2 regions of the Ornithinibacter aureus genome follow, and region 2 is predicted to be linked to the other one. Evidence: riboswitches for the same ligand, from Rfam matches in the RefSeq annotation. Region 2 holds a riboswitch; the other holds the start of a gene.

Region 1 (4,806 bases), 3.7 Mb from region 2:
ATGGTGCTCGGCAGGCTACACCAGCGAGGCGTCCGGTCGCCCCTCCCCGGCGGGCCGAGGCGGTCGGCTCGAATACAGGTGGGACTCCACGAAGTCCTCCGCCGACAGGGCCCAGCCGACGATGATGACCGCGGCCTGGGTCAGGCCCGCGGCCTCGACCTGGTCGGCGATGTCGGCGAGGGTGCCGCGCAGGATCAGTTCCTCGGGCTGGGTGACCTGCGAGCCGACGACGACCGGGCAGTTGGCCCCGTAGTGGGCACTGAGCTCATCGGCCAGCCGCCGGGTGTGTCGGATCGCCAGGTGCAGGACGAGGGTGGCATTGGTCGCGGCGAAGGCCGCCAGGGTCTCCCCCGGCGGCATCGTGGTCGAGTCCTTCTGCGCGCGCGTCAGGACGACCGACTGGGCCACCTCGGGCACCGTCAGTTCACGCCCGATGAGCGCGGCCGTCGCGGCATAGGCCGGCACGCCCGGGGTGAGGTCCCAGGGCACCCCTGCGGCGTCGAGACGGCGCGTCTGCTCGGCGATCGCCGAGTAGATCGACGGGTCTCCCGAGCACAGCCGGGCGACGTCATGACCGGCGTCGTGGGCGGCGACGAGGGTGGCCGTGATGGCGTCGAGATTGAGGTATGCCGTGTCGATGAGTTCGGTCTCCGGCCCGCAGTGCGAGAGGACCTCGTCGTCGATGTAGGTGCCGGCATAGAGGCAGATCGGACTCTCCTGCAGCAGGCGGACGGCGCGCAGGGTGAGCAGGTCGGCGGCACCGGGACCGGCCCCGATGAAATGAACGGTCATGACATTCCTTGCTCGTGGGGCGGGGCGGGTTTCTGGGCGCTCCACTGGACGATCGCGCGGGCCGGGGTCCACGACAGGTGCGGACCCAGCGGCGTCGCGTGCTCGACACTCAGCCTGGTCAGGTGGCCTCCGTGGCGCTGGTGGGCAGCGACGAGGACGGATTCGGCCGAGAGCGTGACGGCGTGCGCGACAAGACGTCCGCCCGGACGGAGGCGACCCCACGCCAGGTCGGCGAGTTCGCTCGTGAGACCGCCGCCAACGAAGACCGCGTCCGGGTCGGGCAGCGCGTCGAGGACGGACGCCCCTTCCGGGGAGAGGGCCCCGTGGTCGGCCTCGACCACCTCGACCTCTCGCGGCACCCCGAGACGTGCAGCGTTGGCGCGGATCCGGGCGGCACGACCGGGGTCGCGCTCGAGGGCCACCGCTCGCGCGCAGCGGGCCGCCAGTGCCCATTCGATCGCGACCGCACCCGAGCCGGCGCCGAGGTCCCAGAGAGTGGCCCCAGGTGTCGGACGCAAATGGGCCAGCGCGCTCGCGCGCACGTCACGCTTGGTGATCTGTCCGTCGTGATCGAAGGCCTCTTCTGGGCGTCCGGGGGCGGGGCCCGAGGACGAGCGGGCGGCCGCGAGGTCGTCCACCTCGACGGCGAGCACGACCAGATCAGGAGTGGGCTCGACCTCCCAGTCCCGTGCAGCGCCGGATCGGCTGCCCTCCTTGGGCCCTCCGAGGTGCCACCACGCCGTGAGCCGCGAACTGCCACAGCCCTCTTGGACGAGAAGGGCGGCGACCTCGGCGGGGGTCGAGCCATCGGAGCACAGGACGACGAGACGTGCACGCGGGTCGAGGTGACGGCGGAGTCGATCGACAGAGCGCCCGACGAGGGTCACGACCGTCGTCTCCTCGGCGGGCCAACCCATCCGCGCCCGCGCCAGGGTCTCCGAGGACAGCGAAGGGTGGACCCGGACCGTCTCCCGGCCGAACAGGTCGATGAGGGTGCTCGCGACCCCCGAGCGCAGCGGGTCACCACTGGCGAGCACGACGACGCCCTCGGTGCCGATCTGCTCGAACAGTGCTGGCAGTTGGGCGCGCATCGGTGTGGGCCATGGTGTGCGGATCTGACCCTCGATCTCGGGGACCAGGGCCAGGTGTCGGGCGCCACCGACAAGGTGCCGCGAACGGCATACGAGATCCTGCTCGCGGGCGGGCACGGACGCCCAGCCCGCATCCTCGATGCCCACGACCTCGATCACGCGCGACAGCCTACGTGCGATGAGACATCGACCTCGCCGGACCCGGGGTGGGCGATGTGGGAGGATGCGGGGCGACGCAGGGCGAGGAATACCGGTGCAACTCCGGAGCGGTCCCGCCACTGTGACCGCTCGCCGCGTGACGTGGAGACCGGAAGCCAGGACGTCCTCCTGCGTCACGCCGCCCCGGGACCCCGAGGCGGCCGAATCGGCCGGTGAGCGTGGTCACTCACCAGGAGGAGCGCCGTGTCCAACTACCCCTTCGCCGCCATCGTCGGTGCCGACGAGATGGCCCTCGCCCTCGTCCTCACCACGGTCTCCCCCGAGGTCGGCGGCGTGCTCGTGCGCGGCGAGAAGGGCACCGCGAAGTCCACGATGGTGCGCGCTCTGGCCGAGATCCTGCCCCGCCAGGCGGTCGTCCACGGATGTCGCTTCGGCTGCGACCCACGGTCGCCCGCCGCCGACTGCCCCGACGGGCCACACACCGACGCCGCATCGACGACCCGCCCAGCTCGTCTGGTCGAACTCCCGGTGGGTGCCACCGAGGATCGCGTCATCGGCTCCCTCGACCTCAGCAAGGCCCTCGGTCACGGTGAAACGGCTTTCGAGCCGGGGCTGCTCGCCCAGGCGCACCGTGGTCTGCTCTATGTCGACGAGGTCAACCTCCTGCACGACCATCTCGTCGACCTGCTCCTCGACGCCGCTGCCATGGGCCGCAACACCGTCGAGCGCGACGGGGTGTCGGTGTCCCACCCTGCCCGCATCGTCCTGATCGGCACCATGAACCCGGAGGAGGGCGAGCTTCGCCCGCAGTTGCTCGACCGCTTCGGCCTGACCGTCGAGGTGAAGGCCAGCCGCGACCCAGCGCAGCGTGCGGACGTGGTCCGTCGGCGGCTCGCCTTCGATGAGGATCCGGTCGCCTTCCAGACCTCGTATGCCGTGGCGCAGGCCGATGTGGCCGCCCGGATCGCGTCCGCCCAGGAGGCCCTGCGTCGCGTGCGTCTGAGTGACTGGGCGCTGGACAAGATCGCCACGGTCTGCGCCGGCTTCGAGGTCGACGGGATGCGTGCCGACATCGTGACCGCGAGGGCTGCGGTGGCCCACGCGGCGTGGGAGGGGCGCACCGACGTCACCCGGGAGGACATCCGCACCGCCGCCAAACTCGCTCTCCCCCACCGACGTCGGCGTGCACCCTTCGACGCGCCGGGACTGGACGAGGACCTGCTCGATCGCCTGCTCGGCGACGACGAGCCGCCGCCTCCGGAGGACCCCCAGGACCCTCAGGATGAAGACCCTCACCTGCCCGACGAGCCGGACCGGCCCGAGCGCCCGAAGGAGCCTTCCGACGAGACGGACACCGCGGACGACGACTCGGGCGACCCCATGACGACGCCGTCGGCGCAGGACTGCGACGAGGGAGCGCAGGACGCCCGCGATCAGCGCTCCGACTGCACACCGCCGGACCCCACCGACACGGAGAGCGGCGGAGAGGTCTCCGAGACCGACCCGCCGGCGCCCGTCCAGGGCGTGGCGGCAGCACACGAGCCGTACCGCATTCGTCGCCTCAGTGTGCGGGGCACGGGGTCGGGAGCGGCCGGCAAACGCAGCCGGGCGATCACGACCTGGGGCAGGACGGTCGGATCGAGCCGCGAGCGCACGGGCCGGGTCCATCTGACCGCCACCATCACGGCCGCTGCCCGAGAGCGAGGCGCCCGCGCCACCGGACGACCGGGACGACCGGGACGACCGGGACGACCGGGACGAGCCGACTGGAGATCCGGGCGAGCGACCTCCGCTCGGCGATCACCCAGGGCAAGGAGTCCAACCTCGTGCTGCTGCTCGTCGACGCCTCCGGGTCGATGGCTGCCCGGTCTCGGATGGCCGAGGTCAAGACGGCCGTCCTGTCGCTGCTCATGGACGCCTACCAGCGACGCGATCGCGTGGGCCTGGTGACCTTCCGAGGCACCGGTGCCGACCTCGCGTTGCCGCCGACCTCCTCGGTCGAGGCGGCCGCCGCCTGCCTGGCCGAACTCCCCCACGGCGGGCGCACGCCCCTGGCCGAGGGTCTCGCCACGGCCGCGAAGACCCTTGGGCTGGAGCGCATCAGGGACCCACGTCGACGGGCGCTGCTCGTGCTCGTCACCGACGGACGCGCCACGGCGGGCGTCGATGCGTTGGGCAGAGCACAGCGCATCGCCGACCAGTGGGGGCACGTCGCCGTCGACAGCGTCGTGATCGACTGCGAGTCCGGCCGCTTCCGGATGGGTCTGGCCAGGGACCTCGCCGACCGGATGGGCGCAGAGCACGTGCCCCTCGAAGACATCGCCGCCGATCACCTCGTGGCGCTCATCAATGACAGGAGGGCCGCCTGATGGCCAAGGGAGTGACACCGGTGCAGGCTGCGGACGGCCTCACCACCCGACAGCGCCGCAACAGTCCGCTCGTCATCGTCCACGGTGGCGCCGGGAAGGGGAAGTCGACGGCGGCCTTCGGCCTGGCCCTGCGCGGCTGGAACCAGGGGTGGTCGATCGGCGTGTTCCAGTTCGTGAAGTCGGCCAAGTGGCGCATCGGTGAGCAGGCAGCGCTGGCTGCTCTCGACGACGTGAACCGCCAGCACCGGCCAGGGCGGCCCGATCGAGTGGCACAAGATGGGCTCGGGCTGGTCGTGGTCACGCAAGGCCGGCAACCGAGGAGGACCATGCCGAGGCCGCCCGTGAGGGCTGGGAAGAGATCAAGCGTCGCCTCGCCGACGAGACCCACACCCTCT
Region 2 (14,815 bases):
GACGATGATGACCGCGGCCTGGGTCAGGCCCGCGGCCTCGACCTGGTCGGCGATGTCGGCGAGGGTGCCGCGCAGGATCAGTTCCTCGGGCTGGGTGACCTGCGAGCCGACGACGACCGGGCAGTTGGCCCCGTAGTGGGCACTGAGCTCATCGGCCAGCCGCCGGGTGTGTCGGATCGCCAGGTGCAGGACGAGGGTGGCATTGGTCGCGGCGAAGGCCGCCAGGGTCTCCCCCGGCGGCATCGTGGTCGAGTCCTTCTGCGCGCGCGTCAGGACGACCGACTGGGCCACCTCGGGCACCGTCAGTTCACGCCCGATGAGCGCGGCCGTCGCGGCATAGGCCGGCACGCCCGGGGTGAGGTCCCAGGGCACCCCTGCGGCGTCGAGACGGCGCGTCTGCTCGGCGATCGCCGAGTAGATCGACGGGTCTCCCGAGCACAGCCGGGCGACGTCATGACCGGCGTCGTGGGCGGCGACGAGGGTGGCCGTGATGGCGTCGAGATTGAGGTATGCCGTGTCGATGAGTTCGGTCTCCGGCCCGCAGTGCGAGAGGACCTCGTCGTCGATGTAGGTGCCGGCATAGAGGCAGATCGGACTCTCCTGCAGCAGGCGGACGGCGCGCAGGGTGAGCAGGTCGGCGGCACCGGGACCGGCCCCGATGAAATGAACGGTCATGACATTCCTTGCTCGTGGGGCGGGGCGGGTTTCTGGGCGCTCCACTGGACGATCGCGCGGGCCGGGGTCCACGACAGGTGCGGACCCAGCGGCGTCGCGTGCTCGACACTCAGCCTGGTCAGGTGGCCTCCGTGGCGCTGGTGGGCAGCGACGAGGACGGATTCGGCCGAGAGCGTGACGGCGTGCGCGACAAGACGTCCGCCCGGACGGAGGCGACCCCACGCCAGGTCGGCGAGTTCGCTCGTGAGACCGCCGCCAACGAAGACCGCGTCCGGGTCGGGCAGCGCGTCGAGGACGGACGCCCCTTCCGGGGAGAGGGCCCCGTGGTCGGCCTCGACCACCTCGACCTCTCGCGGCACCCCGAGACGTGCAGCGTTGGCGCGGATCCGGGCGGCACGACCGGGGTCGCGCTCGAGGGCCACCGCTCGCGCGCAGCGGGCCGCCAGTGCCCATTCGATCGCGACCGCACCCGAGCCGGCGCCGAGGTCCCAGAGAGTGGCCCCAGGTGTCGGACGCAAATGGGCCAGCGCGCTCGCGCGCACGTCACGCTTGGTGATCTGTCCGTCGTGATCGAAGGCCTCTTCTGGGCGTCCGGGGGCGGGGCCCGAGGACGAGCGGGCGGCCGCGAGGTCGTCCACCTCGACGGCGAGCACGACCAGATCAGGAGTGGGCTCGACCTCCCAGTCCCGTGCAGCGCCGGATCGGCTGCCCTCCTTGGGCCCTCCGAGGTGCCACCACGCCGTGAGCCGCGAACTGCCACAGCCCTCTTGGACGAGAAGGGCGGCGACCTCGGCGGGGGTCGAGCCATCGGAGCACAGGACGACGAGACGTGCACGCGGGTCGAGGTGACGGCGGAGTCGATCGACAGAGCGCCCGACGAGGGTCACGACCGTCGTCTCCTCGGCGGGCCAACCCATCCGCGCCCGCGCCAGGGTCTCCGAGGACAGCGAAGGGTGGACCCGGACCGTCTCCCGGCCGAACAGGTCGATGAGGGTGCTCGCGACCCCCGAGCGCAGCGGGTCACCACTGGCGAGCACGACGACGCCCTCGGTGCCGATCTGCTCGAACAGTGCTGGCAGTTGGGCGCGCATCGGTGTGGGCCATGGTGTGCGGATCTGACCCTCGATCTCGGGGACCAGGGCCAGGTGTCGGGCGCCACCGACAAGGTGCCGCGAACGGCATACGAGATCCTGCTCGCGGGCGGGCACGGACGCCCAGCCCGCATCCTCGATGCCCACGACCTCGATCACGCGCGACAGCCTACGTGCGATGAGACATCGACCTCGCCGGACCCGGGGTGGGCGATGTGGGAGGATGCGGGGCGACGCAGGGCGAGGAATACCGGTGCAACTCCGGAGCGGTCCCGCCACTGTGACCGCTCGCCGCGTGACGTGGAGACCGGAAGCCAGGACGTCCTCCTGCGTCACGCCGCCCCGGGACCCCGAGGCGGCCGAATCGGCCGGTGAGCGTGGTCACTCACCAGGAGGAGCGCCGTGTCCAACTACCCCTTCGCCGCCATCGTCGGTGCCGACGAGATGGCCCTCGCCCTCGTCCTCACCACGGTCTCCCCCGAGGTCGGCGGCGTGCTCGTGCGCGGCGAGAAGGGCACCGCGAAGTCCACGATGGTGCGCGCTCTGGCCGAGATCCTGCCCCGCCAGGCGGTCGTCCACGGATGTCGCTTCGGCTGCGACCCACGGTCGCCCGCCGCCGACTGCCCCGACGGGCCACACACCGACGCCGCATCGACGACCCGCCCAGCTCGTCTGGTCGAACTCCCGGTGGGTGCCACCGAGGATCGCGTCATCGGCTCCCTCGACCTCAGCAAGGCCCTCGGTCACGGTGAAACGGCTTTCGAGCCGGGGCTGCTCGCCCAGGCGCACCGTGGTCTGCTCTATGTCGACGAGGTCAACCTCCTGCACGACCATCTCGTCGACCTGCTCCTCGACGCCGCTGCCATGGGCCGCAACACCGTCGAGCGCGACGGGGTGTCGGTGTCCCACCCTGCCCGCATCGTCCTGATCGGCACCATGAACCCGGAGGAGGGCGAGCTTCGCCCGCAGTTGCTCGACCGCTTCGGCCTGACCGTCGAGGTGAAGGCCAGCCGCGACCCAGCGCAGCGTGCGGACGTGGTCCGTCGGCGGCTCGCCTTCGATGAGGATCCGGTCGCCTTCCAGACCTCGTATGCCGTGGCGCAGGCCGATGTGGCCGCCCGGATCGCGTCCGCCCAGGAGGCCCTGCGTCGCGTGCGTCTGAGTGACTGGGCGCTGGACAAGATCGCCACGGTCTGCGCCGGCTTCGAGGTCGACGGGATGCGTGCCGACATCGTGACCGCGAGGGCTGCGGTGGCCCACGCGGCGTGGGAGGGGCGCACCGACGTCACCCGGGAGGACATCCGCACCGCCGCCAAACTCGCTCTCCCCCACCGACGTCGGCGTGCACCCTTCGACGCGCCGGGACTGGACGAGGACCTGCTCGATCGCCTGCTCGGCGACGACGAGCCGCCGCCTCCGGAGGACCCCCAGGACCCTCAGGATGAAGACCCTCACCTGCCCGACGAGCCGGACCGGCCCGAGCGCCCGAAGGAGCCTTCCGACGAGACGGACACCGCGGACGACGACTCGGGCGACCCCATGACGACGCCGTCGGCGCAGGACTGCGACGAGGGAGCGCAGGACGCCCGCGATCAGCGCTCCGACTGCACACCGCCGGACCCCACCGACACGGAGAGCGGCGGAGAGGTCTCCGAGACCGACCCGCCGGCGCCCGTCCAGGGCGTGGCGGCAGCACACGAGCCGTACCGCATTCGTCGCCTCAGTGTGCGGGGCACGGGGTCGGGAGCGGCCGGCAAACGCAGCCGGGCGATCACGACCTGGGGCAGGACGGTCGGATCGAGCCGCGAGCGCACGGGCCGGGTCCATCTGACCGCCACCATCACGGCCGCTGCCCGAGAGCGAGGCGCCCGCGCCACCGGGACGACCGGGACGACCGGGACGACCGGGACGACCGGGACGAGCCGACTGGAGATCCGGGCGAGCGACCTCCGCTCGGCGATCACCCAGGGCAAGGAGTCCAACCTCGTGCTGCTGCTCGTCGACGCCTCCGGGTCGATGGCTGCCCGGTCTCGGATGGCCGAGGTCAAGACGGCCGTCCTGTCGCTGCTCATGGACGCCTACCAGCGACGCGATCGCGTGGGCCTGGTGACCTTCCGAGGCACCGGTGCCGACCTCGCGTTGCCGCCGACCTCCTCGGTCGAGGCGGCCGCCGCCTGCCTGGCCGAACTCCCCCACGGCGGGCGCACGCCCCTGGCCGAGGGTCTCGCCACGGCCGCGAAGACCCTTGGGCTGGAGCGCATCAGGGACCCACGTCGACGGGCGCTGCTCGTGCTCGTCACCGACGGACGCGCCACGGCGGGCGTCGATGCGTTGGGCAGAGCACAGCGCATCGCCGACCAGTGGGGGCACGTCGCCGTCGACAGCGTCGTGATCGACTGCGAGTCCGGCCGCTTCCGGATGGGTCTGGCCAGGGACCTCGCCGACCGGATGGGCGCAGAGCACGTGCCCCTCGAAGACATCGCCGCCGATCACCTCGTGGCGCTCATCAATGACAGGAGGGCCGCCTGATGGCCAAGGGAGTGACACCGGTGCAGGCTGCGGACGGCCTCACCACCCGACAGCGCCGCAACAGTCCGCTCGTCATCGTCCACGGTGGCGCCGGGAAGGGGAAGTCGACGGCGGCCTTCGGCCTGGCCCTGCGCGGCTGGAACCAGGGGTGGTCGATCGGCGTGTTCCAGTTCGTGAAGTCGGCCAAGTGGCGCATCGGTGAGCAGGCAGCGCTGGCTGCTCTCGACGACGTGAACCGCAGCACCGGCCAGGGCGGCCCGATCGAGTGGCACAAGATGGGCTCGGGCTGGTCGTGGTCACGCAAGGCCGGCACCGAGGAGGACCATGCCGAGGCCGCCCGTGAGGGCTGGGAAGAGATCAAGCGTCGCCTCGCCGACGAGACCCACACCCTCTATGTCCTCGACGAGTTCACCTACCTGCTCACGTGGGGTTGGCTCGACATCGACGACGTCGTCGACTCCCTGACCGACCGCCCCGGCTACCAGCACGTGGTCATCACCGGCCGCGATCCACACCCCCGCCTCCTCGAGATCGCGGACGTCGCCACCGAGATGACCAAGATCGCCCACCCGTTCGACAAGGGCCAGAAGGGCCAGAAGGGCATCGAGTGGTGACACCGACCCCCCTGCCCCGGGTCGTCATCGCGGCACCTGCGTCGGGTCAGGGCAAGACCACGATCGCCGTCGGGATCATGGCTGCCCTGAGCCGGGCTGGGCACGCTGTCGCGCCGGCCAAGGTCGGCCCGGACTACATCGACCCCGGCTATCACGCGCTCGCCACCGGCCGCCCCGGTCGCAACCTCGATCCCTGGCTGACCTCCGAGGAACTCATCGTTCCCCTGCTCCTCCACGGCGCCCGGACGCCCGACCCCGCCGACGTGGCGGTCATCGAAGGCGTCATGGGGCTCTTCGACGGCCGGATCGGCACCGGCGGCTTCGCGTCGACGGCCCACTTGGCCACCCTCACCCGCAGCCCGGTGATCCTCGTCGCGGACATCTCCTCCGCCGCGCGCACGATCGCGGCGACGCTCCACGGTCTGCGCACCTTCGACCACTGTGTCGACGTCGTCGGTGTCATCCTCAACAAGGCGGGATCGGTGCGCCACGCGCACGAAGTCCGCAGCAGCGTCGAGGCCATCGGCCTGCCGGTGCTGGGGGTCCTTCCGCGCGACGCGGGCGTGAGCGCCCCCTCCCGTCACCTCGGCTTGATCCCGGCCGCGGAGCGCACCGACGCCGTCAGCGCGCTCGACCGCCTGGCCGAGCAGACCGCCGAGTTGATCGACCTCGACCTGCTCCTTCACCTCGCCGGATGCGCGCCCGACCTGAGCGCCACCCCGTGGTCACCGCCGTCGCGCCGTGCGGAGGGGGTCGCCACCCACGACAGTGCCACCACCCGCCCGGTCGTCGCCGTGGCCGGCGGTCGCTCCTTCACCTTCCGCTATGCCGAGACCGACGAACTCCTGCGGGCCAACGGCTGCGAGCCGGTTCTCTTCGACCCGGCGCTCGACACCTCGCTCCCGCCCGGGACCAGCGGGCTCTACCTCGGCGGCGGCTTCCCTGAGGCCCACGCTCCGGCCCTCTCCCGCAACACGGCCCTCACTGGTGCGGTCCGGGACGCGATCGCCTCCGGCATGCCGACCGTCGCCGAGTGCGCCGGCCTGATCTATCTCTGCGAGACCCTCGACGGGCACGACTTCGTCGGGGCAGTTCCCGCGCAGGCAGCGATGCACCCTCGCCTGACCCTGCAGTACCGCTCGGCTCGCACGACCGTCGACAGCATCCTCGGGCCGGCCGGAACGACGTCGCGCGGTCACGAATTCCACCGGACCCGCACGTCGCCGGGGGCCGGCACCACCGCTGCCTGGGAGCACGAGGAGGGCGTCGAGGGCTTCACCCTCGATCCAGCCAGCACCGGGCGCGCGACGTTGCACGCCTCCTATCTGCACACCCATTGGGCCGGGAACCCGTCCGTCCCAGCCGCTTTCGCCGCCGCAGTGCAGTCGTATGCCGCACAGCCGCCGGTTCTCGGCGCCACGTCCACGGTCCTCCCCCGGGTCGAGCGAGCGCCCGCGCTCCCCACGACGACCGACCCGACACCCTCGGCTGGACTGGACCACCACGGCGACGCCGAGGTCGGCCCTGGACTGGTCGACTTCGCGGTGAACGTCCGTGTCCCCACACCCCCGGCCTGGCTCGCCACGACGCTGCGGGACGGCATCGGCGACCTCGCGGCATACCCCGTCGTCGACCCAGCCCGGACGGCCCTGGCCCGACGCCACGCCGTGCCTGAGGACATGGTCCTCCCCACCAGCGGCGGCGCCGAGGCCTTCACGCTGATCGCCCGTGCCATCCCCGGTCGGCGACCCCTCGTCGTGCACCCCCAGTTCACCGAGCCCGAGTCCGCGCTGCGCCGTGCCGGACGGGTGCCGGACCAGCACGTCCTGAGCGAGCGCGAGGGCTTCGTCCTGCACCCCGATCGAATCCCGGCCGACGCCGACCTGGTGATCATCGGGAATCCGACCAATCCGACGGGCGTGCTCCACCCCCGGTCGACCCTGGAAGCGTTGCGCGCGCCCGGACGGGTCCTCGTGATCGACGAGGCATTCATGGATGCCATTGTGGGAGGGGCCGATTCACTGATCTCTGCGGACCTGGACGGTGTCATCGTCGTTCGCTCGCTGACGAAGACGTGGGGGCTGGCCGGCCTGCGCGCGGGCTATGTGGTCGGCGACCCCTCACTCCTCCGACTCCTCGCCGAGCAGCAACCCCACTGGTCCGTGTCCTCGCTGGCGGCCCGCGCGAGCGTCGCCGTCTGCGCCCCCGCCGCCCGCGCAGAGGAAGCCGAGCTGGCCCGTGAAGCGGCGACCTGGCGGCATCACCTCGTCCGCGGGTTGCAGTCGCTGGGGCTCGCCCCCGTGCCCGGCGCCGCGCCCTTCGTGCTCGTCCGGGTCGGTCCCGGCGTCCATGGGTCCCTGCGTGAGCGTGGGTATGCCGTGCGGCGCGGCGACAGCTTCCCCGGGCTCGACCACGACTGGGTGCGTCTGGCCGTCCGCGACCCGCACACGACCGACGGACTCCTGCGTGAGTTGCAGTCCCTCCTCGGCGACACTGCTCCCGGTGGCTCGGAGCGTTCTCTGGAGCAGGCGGCGCCAGCGTCGACGGCGCCCCAGCGCGGCCCCGTCCCAGCCGCTCAGGCAGACAGAGAGCTCTCCGCATGACCCTGCGCCTCCCCCTGCCCGACGGCACGACGCCGCGCGTCCTGGTGCTGGAGCCGGGCCCGCGTGCGTCCGAGACGGTGCAGGCCCTGCTCGATCAAGGGGCACGTGTCGATGTGCGTTGTGCCGCACCGGATGCACGTCTCCGGGACCTGGCTGGTCGGCACCTCATCGCACTGCGCACGGACGCGGACCTCGACCTCTCCGCCTACGACGTCGTCCTGCGCGACCCGCTGCGCGAGCAGGGGGTCGAGCTCTCCCCCTCGTCCCCGTCCCCTGCCACCACCTCCGGCCACGTCGTCCTCGTCGGGGGCGGACCGGGCCCTCTCGGCCTGCTCACGCTCGCCGGGCTCGACGCGATCCGGAGCGCCGACGTGTTGGTGTGCGACCGGTTGGCCCCCTTGGCCGCGCTGGAGCAGGCACGCCCCGACGCCGAGGTCGTCCACGTCGGCAAGATCCCGCGAGGTGAATTCACGCCCCAGGAGCAGATCAACCAGATCCTCGTCGACCGGGCACTCGCCGGAAAGACCGTCGTGCGCCTCAAGGGTGGCGACAACTTCGTCTTCGGCCGCGGCGGCGAGGAGTGGAATGCCTGCGTCGAAGCCGGCCTGCCCGTCACGGTCATCCCGGGCGTCTCCTCCTCCATCGCCGTCCCCGGCCTGGCGGGCGTCCCCCTCACCCACCGCCACCTCACGCAGGGCTTCGTCGTCGTCTCCGGTCACGTCGCTCCGGACGACGCACGCAGTGACGTCGACTGGGATGCCCTCGCCCGTCTGGGACTGACCATCGTGGTCCTCATGGGCGTGGCTGCACTGCCGGTGATCGCCAAGCGCCTGATCAGTGCCGGCATGGATCCGTCGACCCCTGCTGCCTCCATCGCCGATGGCGGCATGACCTCGCAACGCCAGGTCCGCTCCACGCTGGCCGCGCTCCCGGGTGCAGCGGCGGAGCAGGACATCGGCGCCCCTGCGGTCACCGTCATCGGCCCCGCGGTGGCGGCCCTGCTGCCGCAGACGTCGGTCTGAGTCGGGCACGCGTGATGGGCACTGCGTGGGCGGGGCTGAGACTGGCCGTCGGGACACTGACGATGATTCCTGTCGGCTCACTCCCTCCCACCACGCGTCGCATCGGCGCGTGGGCAATGGCGCTGGCACCGATCGCGGCCCTGCCCCTCGGCCTGCTCGTCGCTGCAGTGGGTCGGCTCGGTCAGGCCGCGGCGATGCCCACCTCGATCACGGCGACCCTGTCGGTCGGGGCGCTGGCCCTGGCCACGCGCGCCATGCACGTCGACGGGCTGGCGGACACCGCTGACGGCATCGGCGCGGGCTGGGACCGTGAGCGCGCCCTGCGCGTCCTGCGCACCGGCGATGTCGGCCCGATGGGTGTGATGGCCCTGGTCGTGGTGGTCCTGCTCCAGATCGCTTCTGCCACAGCGCTGTTGTCGCTCACTCATGGCTGGTTGCTCGTCGGTGTCGCCGTCGTGGCCTCCAGAGTGGCTGCAACCCTCGGGTGCCTGCGTGTGCTCCCGACCGCGTCGGGCTCCTCCTTGGGTGCCGTCGTGGCTGGCACGGTGCCGGGCGTGGTCGGTGGCCCAGCCGTCGTGGTGACGGGCGCTGCGCTGACCGGAGCCACCGTGGTGGCCGGATTGCAGTGGTGGCAGGGGGTCGCCGCGATGGCGGCCCTCCTCGTCGCCGTGGCGTGGCTGCTCCGGAGTGCCGTGCGGGTCTTCGGGGGGATCAACGGAGACGTGCTCGGGGCATCGATCGAGGTCGGGACAGCTGCCCTGCTCGTGGCGCTGACGATCGGAGCCACGGCATGAGAACACTGATCACCGGGGGCATCCGCTCGGGGAAGTCCGCGATCGCCGAGAACCTCATGGGTGAGGGCACCACCTATGTCGCGACCTCTCCCTCACGCCCCGAGGACACCGATTGGGCTGCGCGGATCCAGGAGCACCGTCGCCGTCGACCCGCCTCCTGGCCGACGGTCGAGACGACGGATCTGCCGTCCGCCCTGACCGCCCTCAACGGGCCGGCCCTGGTCGACAGTCTGGGCGCCTGGTTGGTCGCGCTGCTCGACAGGTTGGATGCCTGGGATCAGCCGGTGGCCCAGTGGCGCGGGCGCCTCGACGACGAGGTGTCCGCACTGGTGTCGACCTGGTCGACCTGCTCGCACGACCTGGTCGCGGTGACCGACGAGGTCGGCTTCGGCGGGATCGCCGAGCACCGTTCGGCCCGGATCCATGCCGACGAACTGGGTCGGCTCAACCAGGCCATCGCCGGCGTCAGCGATCGCGTGTGGCTGGTCGTGGCCGGGCAGGTGCTCGTGGTCAAGGACTCCTCGTGAGGGTCGCCACCGGACTCCTCCTCGGGTATGCCGCGGATCGCCTGCTCGGCGACCCGCGCCACTTCCACCCGGTCGCCGGATTCGGGCGGATCGCGATGGCGCTCGAGGCGCACACCCATGCCCCGAGCCGCGTCCGAGGTGTGGTGCACGTCGGCGCGCTCGTCGGTGCGGCTACCGCTGCCGGGATGCTGGCCGATCATCTGGCCGGGCGAGTCGGCGATCCCGGCATGGGTCGCGACGTCGGTCGCGTCGCGATCACTGCTGTCGCCACCTGGGCCGTGCTGGGCGGCCGCTCACTCGAACGTGAGGCACTCACGATCCAGCGACAGCTCGCCGCCGGAGACCTCGACGCTGCGCGACGACAGGTGCGCAACCTCGTGGGTCGCGACCCCTCGCGCCTCTCGGCTGACGAGGTCGCCCGGGCCACCGTCGAGTCGGTCGCGGAGAACGGCGCCGATGCGCTGGTGGCGCCGCTGTGGTGGGGCGCGGTGGCGGGAGTGCCCGGCCTCGTGGCTTATCGCGCCATCAACACGCTCGATGCGATGATCGGTCACCGCTCCCCGCGCTATCGCGAGTTCGGTTGGGCCGCAGCCAGACTCGACGACGTGGCCAACTGGATCCCGGCCCGACTCACCGTGCTGAGCACCGCCGCAGCCACCGGCTCCGTGGCCGGTGTCCGCCGGGTGCTGATGACCGTCGCCCGGGACGCGCCCGCCCACCCGAGTCCGAATGCCGGACCGGTCGAGGCTGCCTTTGCGGCGGCGCTGGGTGTCTCGCTCGGGGGCTCCAACAGCTACGCCGGTATCGTCGAGGACCGCGGCCGCCTCGGCGACGGTCCCGCTGTCACCGTCGACGACCTGGGATCGGCAGTGCGACTCGAGCGGCGCATCGGGCTGATCGCACTCGGCGTCATCGTCGCCGCTCGTAGTGCGGCCGCTCGCCGTGTCGTCAGCCGCCGGCGCGCACGCCGAGCCAGGTGACGCAGCCCGCCACGTCAGCAGTCGTCACCAGACCAGTAGGTGGTGCCGGTCGGGACACCACGACGACCGGGACGTCGAGCTCGGCGGCAGCGTCGAGCTTGGCGCTGGTGTAGCCACCGCCGGAGTCCTTGGTGACCAGGACGTCGACCCGATGACGGCGCATCAGGTCCCGTTCCCCACCCACCGAGTAGGGCCCGCGGTCCAGGACCACCGTCCACCGTGGGGGTGCAGGCTCAGCCAGCGGTTCGACCACCCGGACGAGCACATCTCGCTCGGACCAGCGGGCGAAATGGGGCAGCGTCTGACGCCCGCTGGAGAGGAAGGGCCTGCTGCCCAGCGCTTGTGCGGCCACACGCGCTGCATCGAGGTCGGGGACCCAGGTCCACGTGTCGGAGTCCGGTCGCTCTGCCCAGCCGGGCCGGGCCAGGCGCGTCATTGGCAGACCGGTGCGGGCGCACGCCTGCATGGCATGAGCCGTCATCGTCGACGCGAACGGGTGGGTCGCATCGATCAGATGGGTGAAGCCATCCGAGCGCAGGGTCCGGACCAGGCCATCGACGCCGCCGAAGCCACCGACGCGGACCGAGCCCACCGGCATCCGCGGATGGGCGACGCGGCCGGCGAGCGAGGACACGAAGTCGACCCCGGCGCTCTGCAACGCCACGGCCAGGGCACGTGCCTCAGCCGTGCCGCCCAGCACCAGAACCCGCATTCGGCGATGCTAACGCGCCCAGACCGACCGCCCGGGCGCCGCCCTTGGCAGAATCGGCCCATGCCCCTCGAACTGGACCGTGACAGCGCGTGGCTGAGCCGCGAGGACCTCGACCAGGCCCGCGACAAGCTGCCGATCCTCTATGTCGACCTCGTCCCCGTGCGGGTCGACGACCGCGGACAGGTGACGGCGATCGGCCTGCTGCTGCGGGTCAGTGACGACGGGCGGATCATGCGCGAGCTCGTCTCGGGCCGCGTCCTGCACCACGAGCGCTTGCGCGACGCGATCCTGCGGCACGTGGAGAAGGACCTGGGGCCGATGGCCCTGCCGCGCGTGCCCGTGAGTCCGCAGCCCTTCACGATCGCCGAGTACTTCCCCACTCCGGGCGTCACGCCCTTCCACGACCCGCGCCAGCACGCGGTGTCCTTGGCCTATGTCGTTCCGGTGACCGGTGACTGTGCCCCGCAGCAGGACGCCCTCGACCTCGCCTGGATCACGCCGGACGAGGCGCGCGACCCGCTGCTGTTGGCCGAGCTCGACCGCGGGCATGACGTGCTGCTCCGCCAGGCCCTCGCCCACCTCGGCTTCGCCGTCTGACGCCCGCTCCGGACGCCCGAGCGGGGATCAGGCCTGCTTGCCGCGGTTGAACGTGTCGACCGTGCGCGTCATGTCGTGGTGGTCGCGGGAGGCGGCCTCCTCCGGCGTCGGGGCGGTGCCGCCCAGGCGCGCGGGGAGATAGCGCAGGTCGGTGCCGGTCAGCTGCGGATAGGCCTCCTGCTGGGCCAGGAGTTGCTCGGACATCCGCTCCCGCAGGACCTCGGTCACCTCGGCCGGGCAAGGGAAGGCATCTCTCGCGAACCTCGCGATTCCCTCATGGAGAGAAAAGGTCGAGGGGGGTCAGCCGGTGAACTCGTCCCGGGTGCGGTTCATGTCGTGGTGGTCGGCGGCGTGGGCCTGCTCCGGGGTCGGCGCGAGCCCACCGAGCCGCGCCGGGACGTAGCGCAGGTCCTCGCCGTGCAGCGTCGGATAGGCCGCCTGCTGCGCGTCGAGCTGCACCTGCATGGCCGCGCGCAACCGCTCGTTGGCGGCGTTGACGTCCTCGCGGCGGGCGATCTCGAGCGGCGCGCCCACGGTGATGCTGACCGGGATGCGCGAGCCCGGCCGCATGTGCTTGGGCAGGTTCTTGGTCCACACCCGCTGCCCGCCCCAGATGGTCACGGGCAGCACCGGCACACCGGCCACCTGCGCCATCTTCACCGCGCCGGGCTTGAACTCCTTGAGCTCGAACGAGCGTGACATCGTCGCCTCGGGGAACACCCCGACGATCTCCCCCGCCCGCAGCGCCCGGATCGCGGCCGCGAACGCCTCGCCACCCTTGTGCCGGTCGACGGGGATGTGCCCCATCCCGCGCATCAGCGGGCCGGTGACGTTGTGCGAGAACACCGACTTCTTCGCCATGAACCGCACGTAGCGGCGGTTCGGCCACGCCGGCAGCCCCGCGTACATGAAGTCGAGGTAGGACGTGTGGTTGATGGCCATGATGGCCCCACCCTGCGCGGGCACGTGCTCCTGACCCGTGATGGTGAAACGCGTTCCCTGGACGAAGAACAGCGCCCTGACGGCCGAGATGACGGGCCGGTACACCGGTTCTTTCATGGGGCCAAGACTAGGCCAGAGGACACGCATCGTGGATGCCGTGCCTCGCCCCGGCGGGACACGGCACCTCGTCGCGTCGGATGCCGTCGCGCCACGTGGCCGGATGCCGGGTCACCGCCCCCGGTCTGGGATGATGGCGCCCATGACCGAGTCCTTCCTGCCATCTCGCGCTGCCTCCGTTCCGGACAAGCCGTCCCTCGACGGCCTCGAGGACAAGTGGGCGGCCGTATGGCAGGAGCAGGACACCTACGCCTTCGACCGCGAGGCGGCCCTCGCCGGCCCCCGCGAGGCGGTCTTCGCCATCGACACTCCGCCGCCCACGGCATCCGGATCACTGCACATGGGGCACGTGTTCAGCTACACGCACACCGACTGCGTGGCCCGGTACAAGCGGATGGCCGGGTTCAACGTCTTCTACCCGATCGGCTGGGACGACAACGGGCTGCCCACCGAGAAGCGGGTGCAGAACTACTACGGCGTGCGTGGTGACGCCGCCCTGCACTACGACCCCGAGTTCGTGCCGCCCTTCCGCGGCGATGCACGCAGCACCAAGGCCGCCGACGAGATGCCGGTGTCGCGGCAGAACTTCATCGAGCTCTGCGACGAGCTGACCGTGCGGGACGAGGAGGCCTTCGAGTCCCTCTTCCGTCGCATCGGTCACAGCTACGACTGGTCGATCACCTACCGCACGATCGACGACCACTCCCGGGCCACCGCCCAGCAGGCGTTCCTGCGCAACCTCGCCCGCGGCGAGGCCTACCAGGCCGAGGCGCCGGGCCTGTGGGACGTCACGTTCCAGACGGCCGTCGCCCAGGCCGAGCTCGAGGCCCGCGACTACCCCGGGCACTACCACCGGGTGGCCTTCCACGGCCCCAACGGCCCGGTGCACATCGAGACCACCCGCCCCGAGCTCATCCCGAGCTGTGTGGCCCTGATCGCCCACCCCGACGACGAGCGCTTTCAAGGCCTGTTCGGCACGACGGTGACGACCCCCGTGTTCGGTGTCGAGGTCCCCGTGCTCGCCCACCCGGGCGCCGAGATGGACAAGGGCGCCGGCATCGCGATGTGCTGCACCTTCGGTGACCTCACCGACGTCATCTGGTGGCGTGAGCTGCAGCTGCCGACCCGCTCGGTCATCACCCGCAGCGGCCGCCTCCAGGGCGAGACCCCTGCCTGGCTCGAGGGCACGCCCGGCGAGGCCTTCTACGCCGAGCAGCTCGCGGGCAAGACCCCCTTCGGGGCCCGGGCCGCGCTCGTCGACGCACTGCGCGAGTCCGGTGACCTCGACGGCGAGCCGAAGCCGACCCAGCGGATGGCGAACTTCTACGAGCGCGGTGAGAAGCCGCTCGAGATCGTCACCTCGCGCCAGTGGTACATCCGCAACGGCGGCCGCGACGCCGAGCTGAACGCGGCCCTGATCGCCCGCGGCGAGGAGATCGACTTCCACCCCGCGTTCATGCGCAGCCGCTACGCCAACTGGGTCAGCGGGCTCAACGGTGACTGGCTGGTCTCCCGCCAGCGCTTCTTCGGTGTGCCGATCCCCGTCTGGTACCCCCTCGACGCCGACGGCGAGCCGGTCTACGACACTCCGATCGTCCCGGACGAGAGCTCC

The links. Region 2 has a riboswitch for cobalamin ahead of C8E84_RS17550 (VWA domain-containing protein). Riboswitches for the same ligand answer to the same signal wherever they lie in the genome.
Region 1: linked by a shared signal. The riboswitch ahead of C8E84_RS00020 (magnesium chelatase ATPase subunit I) and the one ahead of C8E84_RS17550 (VWA domain-containing protein) in region 2 are both predicted to bind cobalamin.

What each region holds. Positions count from the first base shown of each region.
Region 1 is NZ_VMSB01000001.1:357-5,162, reverse strand. Features, by position in the region: gene cobM (precorrin-4 C(11)-methyltransferase) at 16-792, opposite strand; gene cbiE (precorrin-6y C5,15-methyltransferase (decarboxylating) subunit CbiE) at 789-2,042, opposite strand; cobalamin riboswitch at 2,104-2,228, shown strand; gene C8E84_RS00020 (magnesium chelatase ATPase subunit I) at 2,286-3,992, shown strand; gene C8E84_RS17945 (VWA domain-containing protein) at 3,917-4,411, shown strand; partial or broken gene cobO (cob(I)yrinic acid a,c-diamide adenosyltransferase) at 4,411-4,806, shown strand, end outside.
Region 2 is NZ_VMSB01000001.1:3,668,736-3,683,550, reverse strand. Features, by position in the region: gene cobM (precorrin-4 C(11)-methyltransferase) at 1-675, opposite strand, end outside; gene cbiE (precorrin-6y C5,15-methyltransferase (decarboxylating) subunit CbiE) at 672-1,925, opposite strand; cobalamin riboswitch at 1,987-2,111, shown strand; gene C8E84_RS17550 (VWA domain-containing protein) at 2,169-4,295, shown strand; gene cobO (cob(I)yrinic acid a,c-diamide adenosyltransferase) at 4,295-4,909, shown strand; gene cobBC (bifunctional hydrogenobyrinic acid a,c-diamide synthase/histidinol phosphate aminotransferase CobBC) at 4,906-7,512, shown strand; gene cobA (uroporphyrinogen-III C-methyltransferase) at 7,509-8,534, shown strand; gene C8E84_RS17535 (adenosylcobinamide-GDP ribazoletransferase) at 8,549-9,328, shown strand; gene C8E84_RS17530 (bifunctional adenosylcobinamide kinase/adenosylcobinamide-phosphate guanylyltransferase) at 9,325-9,855, shown strand; gene C8E84_RS17525 (cobalamin biosynthesis protein) at 9,852-10,835, shown strand; gene C8E84_RS17520 (cobalt-precorrin-6A reductase) at 10,804-11,547, opposite strand; gene C8E84_RS17515 (NUDIX hydrolase family protein) at 11,608-12,144, shown strand; gene C8E84_RS17510 (hypothetical protein) at 12,172-12,372, opposite strand; gene C8E84_RS17505 (lysophospholipid acyltransferase family protein) at 12,445-13,203, opposite strand; gene valS (valine--tRNA ligase) at 13,346-14,815, shown strand, end outside.